One region of the Azospira restricta genome, then DNA from elsewhere that is predicted to be linked to it. Evidence: riboswitches for the same ligand, from Rfam matches in the RefSeq annotation. Region 1 holds a riboswitch; the other holds the start of a gene.
The links. Region 1 has a riboswitch for cyclic di-GMP ahead of IWH25_RS10775 (hypothetical protein). Riboswitches for the same ligand answer to the same signal wherever they lie in the genome.

Region 1 (6,873 bases):
CCGGCTGCAACGATTGCCATACCCCCGGCTACGCGATGACCGATGGCAAGGTACCGGAGAAGGAGTGGCTGATCGGCGACCAGCTCGGCTGGCGCGGGCCGTGGGGGACGACCTATCCGCCGAACCTGCGGCGGACGATGGCGCGGCTCTCCGAGAGCGAATGGCTGGCGCTCGCGCACAACGCCAATTTCCGGCCGCCGATGCCCTCCGTGTCGCTGCGCAACATGTCGGACGCCGACTTGCGCGCGGTCTATCGCTACGTGCGCTCGCTCGGCCCCGGCGGCGGCGACGTGCCGGCCTACGTGCCGCCGGACGGCTCGCCGGCGGGGCCGGTGGTGATGTTCCCGGCACCGCCCAACTGAACGCCGGCGGCGGGTGGGGCGGTGCGGCATTTTCGCGATGCGCAAGGGGTGGCAGGGCGGCGAAAGCTGGCTATCATTTCCGCATCATGGCCGATCCCGCTTCCGCTCCACGTCCGGTTCCCGCCCTCCTCGACTCCGCCGCCGCCGAATTCATCACCAGCGGAATTTCGATCAACGCCGCCGGCGCCCGGCCGGGCACCGTGCCGAGCATGGCGCGCGCGACCGGCTGCCGGGTTGCCGCCGACGCCCGCAGCGTCGCGCTGCTCTTCGCCAGCACGCCGGCGGCGGCGCTGCTCGACGACATCCGCCGCAGCGGAGCGATCGCCGTCGTCTTCAGCCAGCCGAGCACGCACCGCACGCTGCAGTTGAAGGGCGACGACGCGCGTATCGTGCCGCCGGCGGCCGGCGACGCGGCGCTGGCCGCGGCCTACGTGAAGATATTTACCGACGGCCTGACGCGGCTCGGCTATCCGGGCGAGGTGCTGCGCGCCGTGCTCGCGCACGACCCCGGCGACCTCGTCGCGGTCGAGTTCACGCCGCTCGCCGCCTTCTCGCAGACGCCGGGGCCGGGTGCCGGCGAGCCGCTGGTGCGCGCATGAGGATCAAGCTCGACGCGATCCGCGAGTGTCTGGAAGGCGTCATTCCCGGCAACATCGCCACCCGCGCCGCCGACGGCACGCCGAACATCGCCTATCTGTCGCAGGCGAAGTATGTCGACAGTGAGCATGTCGCGCTTTCCTACCAGTTTTTCAACACCACGCGCCGCAACATCCTGGCCTTTCCCTATGCGCGGGTGTCGTTGATCAACCCGCTGACCGGCGCCCACTGCCGGCTGTCGCTGCGCTACCTGCGCACCGAGGAGGCGGGACCGCTGTTCGAGAACATGAAGGTGCGGCTCGCCGGCATCGCCTCGCATACCGGCATGAGCGGCGTCTTCCGGCTGCTCGGCGCCGACGTCTATCGTGTGCTCGATATCGAGCAGGTGCCGGGGTACACGCTGCCGGCGCCGCCGCCGCCCTGCAACTTGCTGGCGGCGCTGCGCGCCAGCGCCGAACGCCTGTGCGGCTGCGGCGACCTGGACAGCATGCTGGCCGAGTTCCTCGTCTGCCTGGAGCAATTCTTCGACATCCGCCACGCGATGGTGCTGCTGCTCGACGAAGCCGGCGAGCGCCTGTACACCGTCGCCAGCCGCGGCTACGCCGAGTCCGGCGTCGGCTCCGAGATCGCCGTCGGCGACGGCGTGATCGGCGTCGCTGCGCGCGAGCGGACGCCGATCCGCATCGGCCACTTCACCGCCGAGTACAGCTACGGGCGGGCCATCCGGGAGAGCCTCACGCGGCGCGGGCTGGCGGGGGCGGTCGAGACCGAGATTCCGCTGCCCGGCCTGCCCGAGTCGCGCAGCCAGCTGGCGGTGCCGATCAAGGCCTGCCAGCGCCTGACCGGCGTGCTCTACGTCGAGAGTCCGCAGGACCTGCGTTTCAGCTACGACGACGAGGATGCGCTGGTGGCGCTCGCCGGCCAGCTCGGCGTCGCCATCCGCCTGCTGCAGCAGGGGCAGGAGGGCGCGGAGTGTGCCGAGGGCGGCGACCAGCCCCCCGTGGGCGAAGCCGCGGTGCCGGCCGTGCCGGTGGCGGGTGCGCCGCTGCGCGTCCGCCACTATGCCGAGAACGACAGCGTTTTCCTCGATGGCGACTACCTGATCAAGGGCGTTGCCGGCTCGATCTTCTGGGCGCTGGTGCGCGACTACGACGGGAAGGGACAGCAGCATTTCAGCAACCGCGAACTGCGCCTCGACCCGCGCATCCGCCTGCCGGACATCAGCGACAACCTGGAAGCCCGGCTGATCCTGCTCGCGCGGCGGCTGGTCGAGCGCGCCGCGCCGCTGCGCATCGAGAAGACCGGCCGCGGCCGCTTCCGGCTGCATGTCGAGCGGCCGCTGTCGCTGGTCGAGATCGCCGGCGACGGCAGCTGACGCCGCCTGCCGGCGCGGCCTTCCTTAAATTTCCTTCCGCGTTTCCAGATTCTTCGTCAAGCCGCCGCCGCACGCCGCGCGAGTGGCTGCAGTACAGCGCATCCGGTCGGTGCCGACGACATCGCCGCCGGCGTCCGGCGGCCGCTGCGGCGGCGCGGCGAGCCCGAGGGTAGTGGCGTGATCGCTCCCGCCGCGCAGGGGCGGGGTGTGGGGGGAGGGGGCTCAGTAGGCGCGCCCGGCCGCTGCCAGTTGCGTGGCGGGCGGCGCGCCGGCGATCCGGGTGTCGCCCGGCTGCGGCCAGTCGAGGTGGCGCAGCAGGATCTGCGCGATCTCCCCGTGTTCCGGCACCTGCTGCGTGTATTGCACCGAGCAGTCGGCGCGGCCGCCGCACATCGTGGCTTCGGCGAGCAGGCGCGGGAAGTGGACGTCGTAGGGGTCGGTGTACATCGGGATGCGGATCAGCACCGCCTTGAACGACGAGGGCTTGCTGCGCAGCTCCTGGACGATCCGCGGCAGCTGGGCGGTCGTCTTGCCGGCGGCGGTCGGCGCCGGGTCGGAGTCGAGCAGGCAGTGGATATGCACCTGTTGGTCGTACCAGCAGCGCCAGTGCAGGTTCTGGCGGTCGGCAGCGGGGTCGGCGGCGCGCGCCGGGGCGGTGGCGAGGAGGGAGCAGCCGAGGAATGCCAGGCAAAAGAAAAGGCGCTTGACCATGTTGTCTCTCCACTCTTGTTGTCGTTGTCGCCAGAAACTCCCTGGCGTTTTGCCCGGACAACTGCGGAGAGAGGATCAAGTGCCTTCTCTACCATGTTTCGGTGGCCCCGCTGGCTTGCGAATCGGTTGCTGGTCGATTCCGTCAGCCCGGTAGCTTTGCGCCCCCGCCTTTCGACGGGTTTGCCTTTGTCGTGCAGGCAATGGTTAATCTAGATCAAAGAATTTTCGCTGGCAAGCAGAAAGTGAAAACCTGCGGCGGGCGAAACGGGGATCACCGGAACCTGGCGTCCTTGCCCCAGACGTGGGCCATGCGCACCGGCGTTGTCAGCTTGTCGAAGGTGATCACTTCGTCGATCGCGGAATCGGGCAGGTGCGTCTTGCGGTACGAGGCGACCTCGAGGAACAGCCCGCTCTTGGCGATCACCGCGTGCACCGCCGGCGTGTCCGGGCTTTCGCCGGGGCCGGTGACGACGCCGATTTCGGCGGTCTTCAGCCGCACCAGCGTGCCCACCGGGTAGATGCCGACGATGCGGATCAGCGTTGCGGCGACGGTGACGTCGATCTGCTGCCCCTGCTTCAGGTAGAGGTCGCGCAGCGCCTGGTTCGGCTTGTGCGGGCCGTGGTAGGCGCGGCTGGAGACCATCGCGCCGTAGCGGTCGGCGATGCCGATGATGCGTGCGCCGATCGCGATCGCGTCGCCGGCGAGGCCGTCGGGGTAGCCTGAGCCGTCGCTGTTCTCGTGGTGCTGACGGACGCAGGCGAGCCAGGCGGCGTCGGCGACGCCGAGCCGCTTCAGCCGTTCGGCGCCGTGCGCCGGGTGCTGGCGGATCATCGCCAGCAGCTTGTCGTTGAGCGCGCCGGTGATCGCGTCGACCTTGTCCTGCACCTCGAACATGCCGATGTTCATCGTCAGCGCGGCGCCGATCGTCGCCCGCTGCGCCGCTGCGTCGAGCGCCAGCTCGCGGCCGAGCAGGCAGGCGAGGATGGCGGTGTCGATCGCGTGCTTCACCGTGTAGCCGGTGTCGTGCATCAGCAGGATCGACGACATCGCCAGCGCCGGGTGCAGGTCGCAGGCGGCCTGCACCGAGTCGATCAGCTTCGTCATGCGGCCGGCGAAGTCGAGCGTCTGCTCGGGGCTGTGCGCGCAGATGTGGCCGAGGCTGCGGCGGGCGTCGACCAGATGCTGCATCGCGGTCGGCTTCTCGGCGGCGGCAGCCGGGTCGAGCGGCCGCGCGGACGAGTCGTCGCGCTGCAGGAAGAGGCCTTCGTCGATCAGGCGCTCGAGCGCCATCTGGCTCTGTACCGACTGCCCCTTGCGCAAGAGCAGCACGCCGTCGGCGCCGTAGGCGTCCCATGGCAGCGGCTGGCCGACCTTCAGATCCTGCAGCGTGATGCGCTGTTTCATGATGCCTTGCCTCCCCGGGGGAGCGGGTGGCTGCCCGCTCGGCAAAACATGTCGTCGGCGGCGTGCGGAAAGGGCGACGTCGCGTCGGGAATTCCGCAATCACCCGCCGATTGCCACTCCCGTTTGTTTCATGCTACTTCCGTGTCGCCGAAAATCAAAGCATTTCAACGACTTGCCCGGCGCCCGGGTGGCGGCATGTTTTGCCGTGCTCAGTGCAGGACCAGCCGGAAGCAGGGCAGCGGCGAGATCGCCTCGCCGGTCTCGACCAGGAACATCCCTTGCGTCAGTGCTGCAAGCTTGAGCAGGAGCAGCGGGGACAGTGTGCCGCTGGCGAGCAGTTCGAGTTCTTCGCCGGACTTCATCGCCAGGCTCAACGGTCCGGGGTGGAAGCCATCCGCCTCGTCGTGGCCGACCAGTTCATCGAGGTCGGTGTCGGGGGTGCATTGATGTCGCATGCGCGCCTCCTTGCAGCTTTCACCTTCGTTAACGGCAACGCCGGAAGAAAGCTGAATGGTGATGGGCAAAGCGATGCAAGATGCACGCCAGGTTGCGGGTGCGATGTCGGGGGCGCCCCCCCGTTCCGTCGGGCGCTGTGCCGGGTGCCGCGCTATCGCCAGAGCGACAGCGGCGGGTCGGCGACCACCGCGCGCAGCAGGTCGCCACGGGAAACGAAGCCGACCAGCGCCTGCCGCTCGTCGACGATCGGCACGCCGTCGACGCCGCGTTCGAGCATCACCCGGGCGATGTAGCGGATGTCGGTGAGCGGGTCGGCGGCGACCACCGGCGAGGTCATCACGTCGGCGACGCGCTGCGCCATGACCGCGCCGGCCGTGCCGCGCTCGGGGTCGAGCGCGACGAGCAGGTCGTGCTCGCTGACGATGCCGACCAGGCCGCCATCGCGGCCGAGCACCGGCGCCTGCCGGATGCGGCGCTCGACCAGCAGGCGCCAGGCGCGGGCGACCTCGTCGGCGGCGGCGAGGGCGAGCACCTGCGGCCGCATGATCTGTCGCGCATGCACCAGCGGCCCGCGCTCTTCGTCGATGTGCAGCATGCGGCGATAGGCGGCGGAGGCCGCCCGCCGGCTTTCCGGCAGCACCCGCGCCGCGGCGTCGCCGAGTTCGGCGCCGGCGGTGCCGATCGCATCGACCGCCCGCCGCCGCCCGACCTGGCGCACGTCCGGCAGCTGCTCCAGCCGCCCCGAGAAGATCTGACCGTTGACCCCGTAGATTCCGAACATGCGCCGCACTCCTTGCCTTCAGTCTAGGCAGTCCGGGCGCCGATGGGTAGGGTCCGGCGCCGGCGTGGCGCGGTGCTCAGTCCGGCAGCACCGCGACGTGGCGGACGAAGGTCAGCGACGGGAAGGTGCGCTGCAGCACCTTGCTGTAGAAGTTCGCCATCGTCGCGCCGTCGGCGTAGCGGATCGTCGCCCCGGCGGCGACGTCCAGCCGCGGCGCCGCGAGCCAGCGGCTGCCGCCGTCGGCGGCGACTTCGAGGTAGGTGTATTCGTTGACGTTGATTGCGCTCAGCACCGTGCCCCGGTGCGGCAGTTCGCTCGCGGCCGGCGCCGCCTGCGGCGCCAGCAGCTCGACCGCCTTCGCCGGCGACGGGTGGCCCGGCGGCGGTTCGGCCCGGGCCGGCGCGGCGAGCGCGATGGCTAAGAGCAGCGCGGCGGCGCGCGCGATCATGCCGCGCCGGCCATGCCCATCGCCTCGCCCATGCGCACGGCGCGTGCCGGTGCCCAGTCGGCGTTGAAGGCGAGGGCGTCCTTCGGGAAGAGCATGACGACGGTCGAGCCGAGCAGGAAGCGGCCCATCTCCTCGCCCTGCTGCAGCACGATGCCCTGCTCGTCGTAGCGCCACTCGCGGACGACGCCGGGGCGCGGCGGATTGACCGTGCCGTGCCAGACAGTGGCCATGCTGCCGACGATGGTGGCGCCGACCAGCGTCAGCACGAAGGGGCCGTGCGCCGAGTCGAAGACGCAGACGACGCGTTCGTTGCGCGCGAAGAGTCCGGGCACGCCGCGCGCGGTCGCCGGATTCACCGAGAACAGCTCGCCGGGGACGTGGATCATGCGCAGCAGCCGCCCGGCGCAGGGCATGTGGATGCGGTGGTAGTCGCGCGGGCTGAGGTAGAGCGTGGCGAAGCTGCCGTTCTCGAAGCGTGCGGCGAGTTCGCGGTCGCCGCCGACGAGCGCCGTCGTCGAATAGCGGTGGCCCTTGGCCTGGAAGATCTGGTCGCGCTCGATGGCGCCGAACTGGCTGATCGCGCCGTCGACCGGGCAGACGAAGTCGGCGGCGGCGAGCGCACGCGCGCCGTCCTTCAGCGGCCGCGTGAAGAACTCGTTGAAGCTCTTGTAGGCGGCGACGTCCGGGTTCGCGGCTTCCGCCATGTTCACGCCGTAGCGGCCGACGAACCAGCGGATG
Region 2 (6,873 bases), 1.4 Mb from region 1:
CCGTTCTTCTCCTCCTCCAGCCCGGTGTGCATCGAGCCCATCAGCGTGCGGTTTTTCAGCGTCGTGAAGCCGAGGTCGAGCGGGGCGAGCAGGTGCGGGTAGGGCGTTGGGTTCTGGGTCGTCATCGGCTGGTCTCCGGAGTGATTGATTAATTATTAAGCAAGCAAGCGCTTGGTTATTATGTTCCCGGGCAAAAAAAACGGCAAGCCCTTCCGTCACGATGGCTTGCCGAGAGTGCCGAAGAGCACCCGATGCAAAAAGATCTAGGCTGCGCCCAGGGACTGCATGACGCCGTCGATGGCCCTGCCGAAGACGGATTCCTCGGTGACGACGCGGGCAGCGCCGTCGCGCAGCTGGCGGGCGAGGGCCTCGGGCGAGATCGAGATCGCCCGGGCGGCGCGATGGTTCGAGAAGACCAGGATGCCCTTGTGCGGGCTGACCCAGTTCAGCCGCTCGCGGGCGATCCTGCCGTCGCTGTCGATGAAGTCGACCCAGTCGCCGCGTTTCAGCGCGCGCACCTGCGCGAGCGCCTCGCGGTCGCGCACGCGGCGCATCGGTGCGGCACCGACCAGGATCACATCCTCGATCGTGACGCCGTCCTCGACGTGACGGGTGACCAGCAGGTCGCCTTCGCCCGCTGCCGGCGTCGTCCCGGCTCCGGCCTGGCTGTCGCCGTCGGCCGGTGCGCCCTTTAGCGCTGCAGCGTGCAGTTCGACCAGCGCGTCGAAGAAGGCGGCGCGCGCCTCGCCGTCGATGCCGGCGGCGCTGAGGCCGGCCTTGATCCGCGCCAGCAGCATCGGCAGTCCGCTGATCAGGCGCATGCGTTCGTCGCTCGCCGCCTTCGCGGCGACGCTCCACACCAGCTGCTCGGCCACCTCGACGCTTTCCTGCCACGGCGCCGCGTCCGCCGGGTGGAGCAGCGCCTTCTGGCGCAGCACCGCCGCCCAGTGCGTCGCAAGGAAGTCGCGCACGACGTCCGGCTGCGGCCGCTCGAGGATCGGCTGCAAGGCCTGCCGCGCCCGTTCGCCGGCGGCCTCTTCGGCTTCGCGTCGCGCCGCGGCCTCGGCGGCGACGGACAGCGTCTCGGCTTCCTTTTCCTCGCGGGCGGTAACGAAGGCTTCGAGTTCGCCGATCGCCGCGCTGAAGATTTCGACGTTGGTTTCGAACTCCCGCTGGATGCGGCCGACCAGCTCGGCGAGGCGGACCTGGAAGGGATCGTCGGCGCCGGCGCCCGACCCCCAGTGCAGCGCGACGCCGGTGATGCCGTCGAGGAAGCGGCGCGCCGGATGCTGGCGGTTGGCGAAGAAGCTATGGTCCAGCATCGCCACCTTGAGCACCGGGATCTGCAGCTGGCCGACGAGCATCTTCACCGTGTCCGGCAGGTCGGCGTCGTTGAAGATGAAGTCGAAGAGCATGGCGACGATGTCGATCGTCACCGACTCCAGCGGACTGACCTGTTGCGCCGCCGCCGAATCGCGGAGCGCGCGGACCTGATTCATCGCGATGCCGGCGGTCGGCTGCCAATCGACGTGCTGCGCCTCGTTGAGCGAGGCGAGAAAGGCGTGGCTGATGCTCGCCGGGCTGGCGGCGACGCTGCTAGCAGGCAGCGCCGCCGCGTCGGCGACCGGCAGTGCGCGCAGCAGGCCGGGCCCGCCGCGGACGGCGGCCAGCCGTTGCAGCGCGCCGAGGATGTCGCCGGCGCCCTCGGGCAGTTCGGCCGCCGCTGACTTTGCCGCCGTTGCCGGCGGGCGGCGCCGATAGCTGCGCTTCAGGTCGGGGAGGATGTTGCGCTCGGCGAGGTAGTCGTTGATGCCGCGATAGATGCCGGGCAGTGCCTGGTGCAGGTGGCGCTCGACGCGGCGGGCGAGCAGCAGGCGGTCCCTGGCATCGAGTCCGAGCGCGGCGCCGGCGTCGAGCAGCGCCTGGCAGATCGGCTGCGGCGCGAGCGGATTGTCGCCGTCGCGCGGCTCGTCGTGCCCGAGCAGGGCGGCTATCCTCCGCTCGAGCGGGTACAGTTCGGCATCGCAGGTTTCTGTCAGCTGTGCGGCGAATTCGCGCAGCACGATGCGTTCCGCCAACTCGTCGTCCTCGATCAGTTGCAAGCCGTCGAAGTCCGGCACCTCGAGCGCGCCGGCCGCGCCGCCGGCCGCGTTGCCGTCCTGCTCGGCGAGGGCGTGGCGAAACGCCTCGATGAAGCGCGTCCAGTCGCGTTCGAGGTCGTGGCGCAGGTCGAGGTAGCGGGTTTGCAGGTGGCGGTCGCGGGTGCCGTCGGCGAGGACGAACAACTCTTCGACGATCTCCGTCCGGATTCCGGCGAGCCAGTTGCACAGGCCATCGCCGAGCTGCTCGCCGCATTCGGCGACGAGGCGCGGCCCGGGGCTGCGCTCGCGCCCGCCGGCGTTGATCGAAACGATCTTGGTCGCGGATGAAGTGCTCATGCCTCCCCCTAGGCGCTGTTCTTGTCCGATGCGTCCGTTGGCTGGTCGAAGATGAGCGTCGCCCGGCCAGTCTTCACCCGGTCGACCAGGTCTTCCGGCGCGATCTGGATGGCGCCCTGCCCATGGTGGTTGGAGAAGACCAGAATGCCGCGCTGCGGGCTGATCCAGGTCAGGCGTTCGCGCGTGACGCCGCCGTCGTCGTGACGAAGCTCGACCCAGTCGCCGCGTCGCAGGCGGGCGACCTGTTCGTCGGCGCTTTCCGCACGCGGCGGCGTCTTCGCCGGTGCCGTCTCGATGCGCAGCACGCGCGAGTGGATGTCGATCAGCGCGTCGAAGAAGGGACGCCGGTCCTCGCGCCCGACGTCGATCAGGTCGAGGCCGCGGTTCAGGCGCGCAAGCAGCGCCGGGATCAGCGCGATCAGGCGGAAGCGCTCGTCCTCGCCGGTCTTCGCCGTCAGGCTCCATGCCAGGTCGTCGACGACCGCGAGTGCGTCCAGCCACTGCGGCGAGTTCTCGGCGTGATGTTCGGCGGTGCGTTCGAGGACGTCGATCCAGTGGTCGGCGACGAAATCGCGGACCAGCGGCGGCAGCGGGCGCTCGAGGAAGTTGCGGGCCGCGGCTTCGGCACGCTGCCAGGCGTCGGCATCGGGCGTGCGGCTGCCGGTGTCGCGGACGAATTCGCGCAGCGAATGGTGCAGGATCGCGAAGGCTGTGCCGTTGGGGGCCAGTTCGTCGAGTACGCGTGCCATGCCGCTGGCGAAGAAGGTCGCGAATACCGTCGCGTCGCCGCCGCGTTCGCCGTGTTCCTTGAACAGCGGGGCGATGTCGTTGAGGAGCTGCCGCGCCGGATGCTGCCAGTCGGCGAAGAAGGCAGGCTCGCGCATCGCCATCTGCAGCATCGGCAGCTGCGCGGCGAGCAGCGACTCGCTGGCGGCGTGCGGAATCTGCGGGTCGTCGAGAACGAAGCCGAAGAGCATGTCGACGATGTCGGCGGCGACCTTGTCGAGCTGGCGATTGCCCTGCCGCGGCCAGTCGCCGGCAACGGACGATGCCGTACGCTGGCAGATGAGGTCGTCGAGCGAAGCGATGAACAGCGCGCTCAGCCGCGGGGCGTCGAGCTCTCCCGACGGCTGTGCTGCCGCGCTGCCGGGCACCGTCGGTGCTGCGGCATGCCTGGGCGGCACCACGTGCTCGACGGTGTCGAAGCCGCGGCGCCTGGCCAGCGCCAGGTCGCGCATCGTGCCGAGCAGCTGCGCCGGGTCCGGCGTCTCGCTGCGCGCGCGACCGGCGGCCGGCGGCGGGGTGAAGGGGATTACCTTGCCTTTGCTGTCCTGGGTACCCATGACGGATTCTCCTCGCGCCGGCCCGTGGCAGCGGGGCGTGGCGTGGTCGTGCACAGGGCGCCGGCGGCAGTGGCGTGGCGTACCAGAGGAGAAGCGCAGGGGAGGGCGGGCGTCATCGGCGGCGAGGACGAGCCACGGCGCGATGTCGAAACATCGTGCGGTGCATGCCGGGAGGAGTAGTCGTTGCCCACATCAACCTCGTTTATCTGGTGGTCCCGCTACCGTAGCGAACCGCAGGTTCGCTTTAGGCCGGTGACTTTGCGTCGCCATCTTTCGATGGGTTTGCCCTGTTTCAGAGATCGGCGCGCCACCTGTTGCAGGCGATGCGCAAACCGACCATGGTCTGCCTATGTCCATTATCGGGACGTAGGCAGTGAACTTTATAGCCCGGGGCTCCCGGATTGCAAGATTTATTTCCCCCGCTGGCGGGCGAGCGCCCAGGCGACGTGCTCGCGCACCAGCGGCGAGGGGTGGTCGTCGCGGGCTTCGAGCGCGGCGACGGTCGCCGCTGTGGCCGGCGCGTTGCCGAGGGCGACGGCGAGGTTGCGCAGCCAGCGTTCGTGGCCGATGCGGCGGATCGGGCTGCCCTGCAGGCGCTGCTCGAATTCGGCCTCGCTCCAGGCGAAGAGCTCGGCGAGCGTGGCCGCGTCGAGGCCATGGCGGGGGGCGAAGTCGGGGTCGCCGACGGTCGCGAAGCGGTTCCATGGGCAGACGAGCTGGCAGTCGTCGCAGCCGTAGATGCGGTTGCCGAGCAGCGGCCGCAGCGCCTCGGGGATCGCGCCGTCGAGTTCGATCGTCAGGTAGGAGATGCAGCGCCGCGCGTCGACCTCGTAGGGCGCGACGATCGCCTGCGTCGGGCAGATGTCGAGACAGGCGCGGCAGCTGCCGCAGTGCTCGGCAATAGGTGCGTCCGGCGGCAGCGGCAGGTCGGTGTAGAGCTCGCCGAGGAAATGGTAGGAGCCACCGCGGGTCAGCGACAGCGTGTGCTTGCCGCGCCAGGCGGTGCCGGCCAGGCGGGCGAACTCGACCTCCATCACCGGTGCCGAGTCGGAGAAGGCGCGGTAGTTGAAGTCGGTCCCTTCCGGCAGTTCGCCGCGGATACGGTCGGCCAGCTTCTGCAGGCGGCTGCGGATCGTCTTGTGATAATCGCGGCCGAGCGCGTAGCGCGAGACATAGGCGAGCGCGCCGTCGGCGAGCACCGACGCGGCGTCGGCGGCGTCCGGCCAGTAGGGCAGGCGGGCGGTGACGACGGTCGTCGTGCCGGGGTGCAGCGCGGCCGGGTCGGCACGCAGCGGCGCGTGTTTGGCCATATAATCCATGACCCCGTGGCGGCCCTGTTCGAGCCAGCGCATGAGGCCGGGGACGGCCTCCGACGGGTCGGCGCGGGCAATGCCGACTTCGGCGAAGCCGAGCTCGCGCCCCCAGTCCTTGATGCGTGCCGCCAGTGCGGCCCAGTCCACTGCGGAGTCTTTTTCTTGCATAGCCCCGAGCCTACCATTTCTGCGGATCTTTCCGTGTCCCTGCCGGACGAGGCGGCGAGCGTCGCGTTCGCGGAACGGCTGGCGCCGCGCCTGCGGCCGGGGATGGTGGTGTACCTCGACGGCGACCTCGGCGCCGGCAAGACGACGCTGGTGCGCGCGATGCTGCGCGCCCTCGGCCATGCCGGGCCGGTGAAGAGCCCGACCTATACGCTGGTTGAAGTTTACGTAATTTCGAGCTTATACTGGTATCACTTTGATTTTTATCGTTTCAACCATCCGGAAGAGTTTGTCGATGCAGGTCTGGGCGAGTACTTCCGCAGCGATTCGGTCTGTCTGGTCGAATGGCCCGACAAGGCGGCCGGCTATGTGCCGCCGCCGGACCTCGTCGTCGCCCTCGCCTTCGCCGGGAACGGCCGCCGCGCCGTGCTCTCGCCCCGTTCGCCGGAGGGCCGGCAATGTCTGAGCGACTTCCCGACGGCCGCCGCCGCCAGCTGCTGCGCTTCGCCGGCGGCGCCTCCCTCGTCCTCCTCGTAACGCCGCTGGCGCGGGCGGCGCGCGGCCCGAGCGTGGTCGCCGTGCGCGTCTGGCCGGCGGCCGACTACACCCGCGTGACGCTGGAGACCGACGCCTCGGTGAAGTTCTCGCACTTCACCGTGAAGAATCCGGAGCGGCTGGTGGTCGACCTCGAAGGGGTCGAATTCAACGGCGTGCTCGACGGGCTGTCCGGCAAGATCGCCGCCGACGATCCGTACATCAAGCTGCTGCGCGCCGGCCGCTTCAAGCCAGGCGTTGTGCGCCTGGTGATGGAACTGAAGACCGAGGTGGCGCCGCAGGTCTTCGTGCTGGCGCCGGTCGGCGAATACGGCCACCGGCTGGTGCTCGACGTCTATCCGGCGAACGCGCCGGACCCGCTGCTGGCGCTGCTCGACAAGAAGGAACTGCAGCCGCTGCCGCTCGAGGACAAGCCGGAGGCGCAGCCGCCGGCCGCGGCCGAGCCGCGGCGCCCGGGCAAGCCGGTGGTGGACCGGCTGGTGACGATCACCCTCGATCCCGGCCATGGCGGCGAGGATCCCGGCGCCGTCGGCCGTCGCGGCACGCACGAGAAGGCGGTGACGCTGGCCGTGGCGAAGCGGCTGAAGGCGAAGATCGACGCCGAGCCGAACATGCGCGCGGTGCTGACGCGCGATTCCGATTTCTTCGTGCCCTTGCAGATGCGCGTGCAGAAGGCGCGGCGCGTGCAGTCCGACCTCTTCGTGTCGATCCACGCCGACGCCTTCATCCGCCCGGATGCGCGCGGCGCGTCGGTGTTCGTGCTGTCGGAGAACGGCGCCACGAGCTCGGCGGCGCGCTGGCTGGCGAACAAGGAGAACGCGGCCGACCTGATCGGCGGCGTGAACTTCAATACCAAGGACCCGGTGCTGGCCCGCACGCTGCTCGACCTGTCGCAGACGGCGACGATCAACGACAGCCTGAAGCTGGGCAAGGCGGTGCTCGGCGAGCTCGACCGCGTCGGCGACCTGCACAAGCCGCACGTCGAGCAGGCCGGCTTCGCCGTGCTGAAGGCGCCGGACATCCCGTCGATCCTGGTCGAGACGGCGTTCATCTCGAATC

Region 2: linked by a shared signal. The riboswitch ahead of IWH25_RS17105 (DUF1631 family protein) and the one ahead of IWH25_RS10775 (hypothetical protein) in region 1 are both predicted to bind cyclic di-GMP.

Annotation. Positions count from the first base shown of each region.
Region 1 covers NZ_CP064781.1:2,185,853-2,192,725, forward strand. The annotation lists gene IWH25_RS10760 (cytochrome C) at 1-362, shown strand, start outside; gene IWH25_RS10765 (hypothetical protein) at 449-961, shown strand; gene IWH25_RS10770 (GAF domain-containing protein) at 958-2,334, shown strand; gene IWH25_RS10775 (hypothetical protein) at 2,557-3,045, opposite strand; cyclic di-GMP riboswitch class I at 3,143-3,240, opposite strand; gene IWH25_RS10780 (HD-GYP domain-containing protein) at 3,317-4,450, opposite strand; gene IWH25_RS10785 (hypothetical protein) at 4,660-4,905, opposite strand; gene IWH25_RS10790 (CBS domain-containing protein) at 5,058-5,687, opposite strand; gene IWH25_RS10795 (hypothetical protein) at 5,764-6,135, opposite strand; gene asd (archaetidylserine decarboxylase) at 6,132-6,873, opposite strand, start outside.
Region 2 covers NZ_CP064781.1:3,589,272-3,596,144, reverse strand. The annotation lists gene IWH25_RS17115 (NADPH-dependent 2,4-dienoyl-CoA reductase) at 1-125, opposite strand, end outside; gene IWH25_RS17110 (DUF1631 family protein) at 264-2,438, opposite strand; gene IWH25_RS17105 (DUF1631 family protein) at 2,447-3,781, opposite strand; cyclic di-GMP riboswitch class I at 3,987-4,078, opposite strand; gene queG (tRNA epoxyqueuosine(34) reductase QueG) at 4,192-5,262, opposite strand; gene tsaE (tRNA (adenosine(37)-N6)-threonylcarbamoyltransferase complex ATPase subunit type 1 TsaE) at 5,257-5,796, shown strand; gene IWH25_RS17090 (N-acetylmuramoyl-L-alanine amidase) at 5,718-6,873, shown strand, end outside.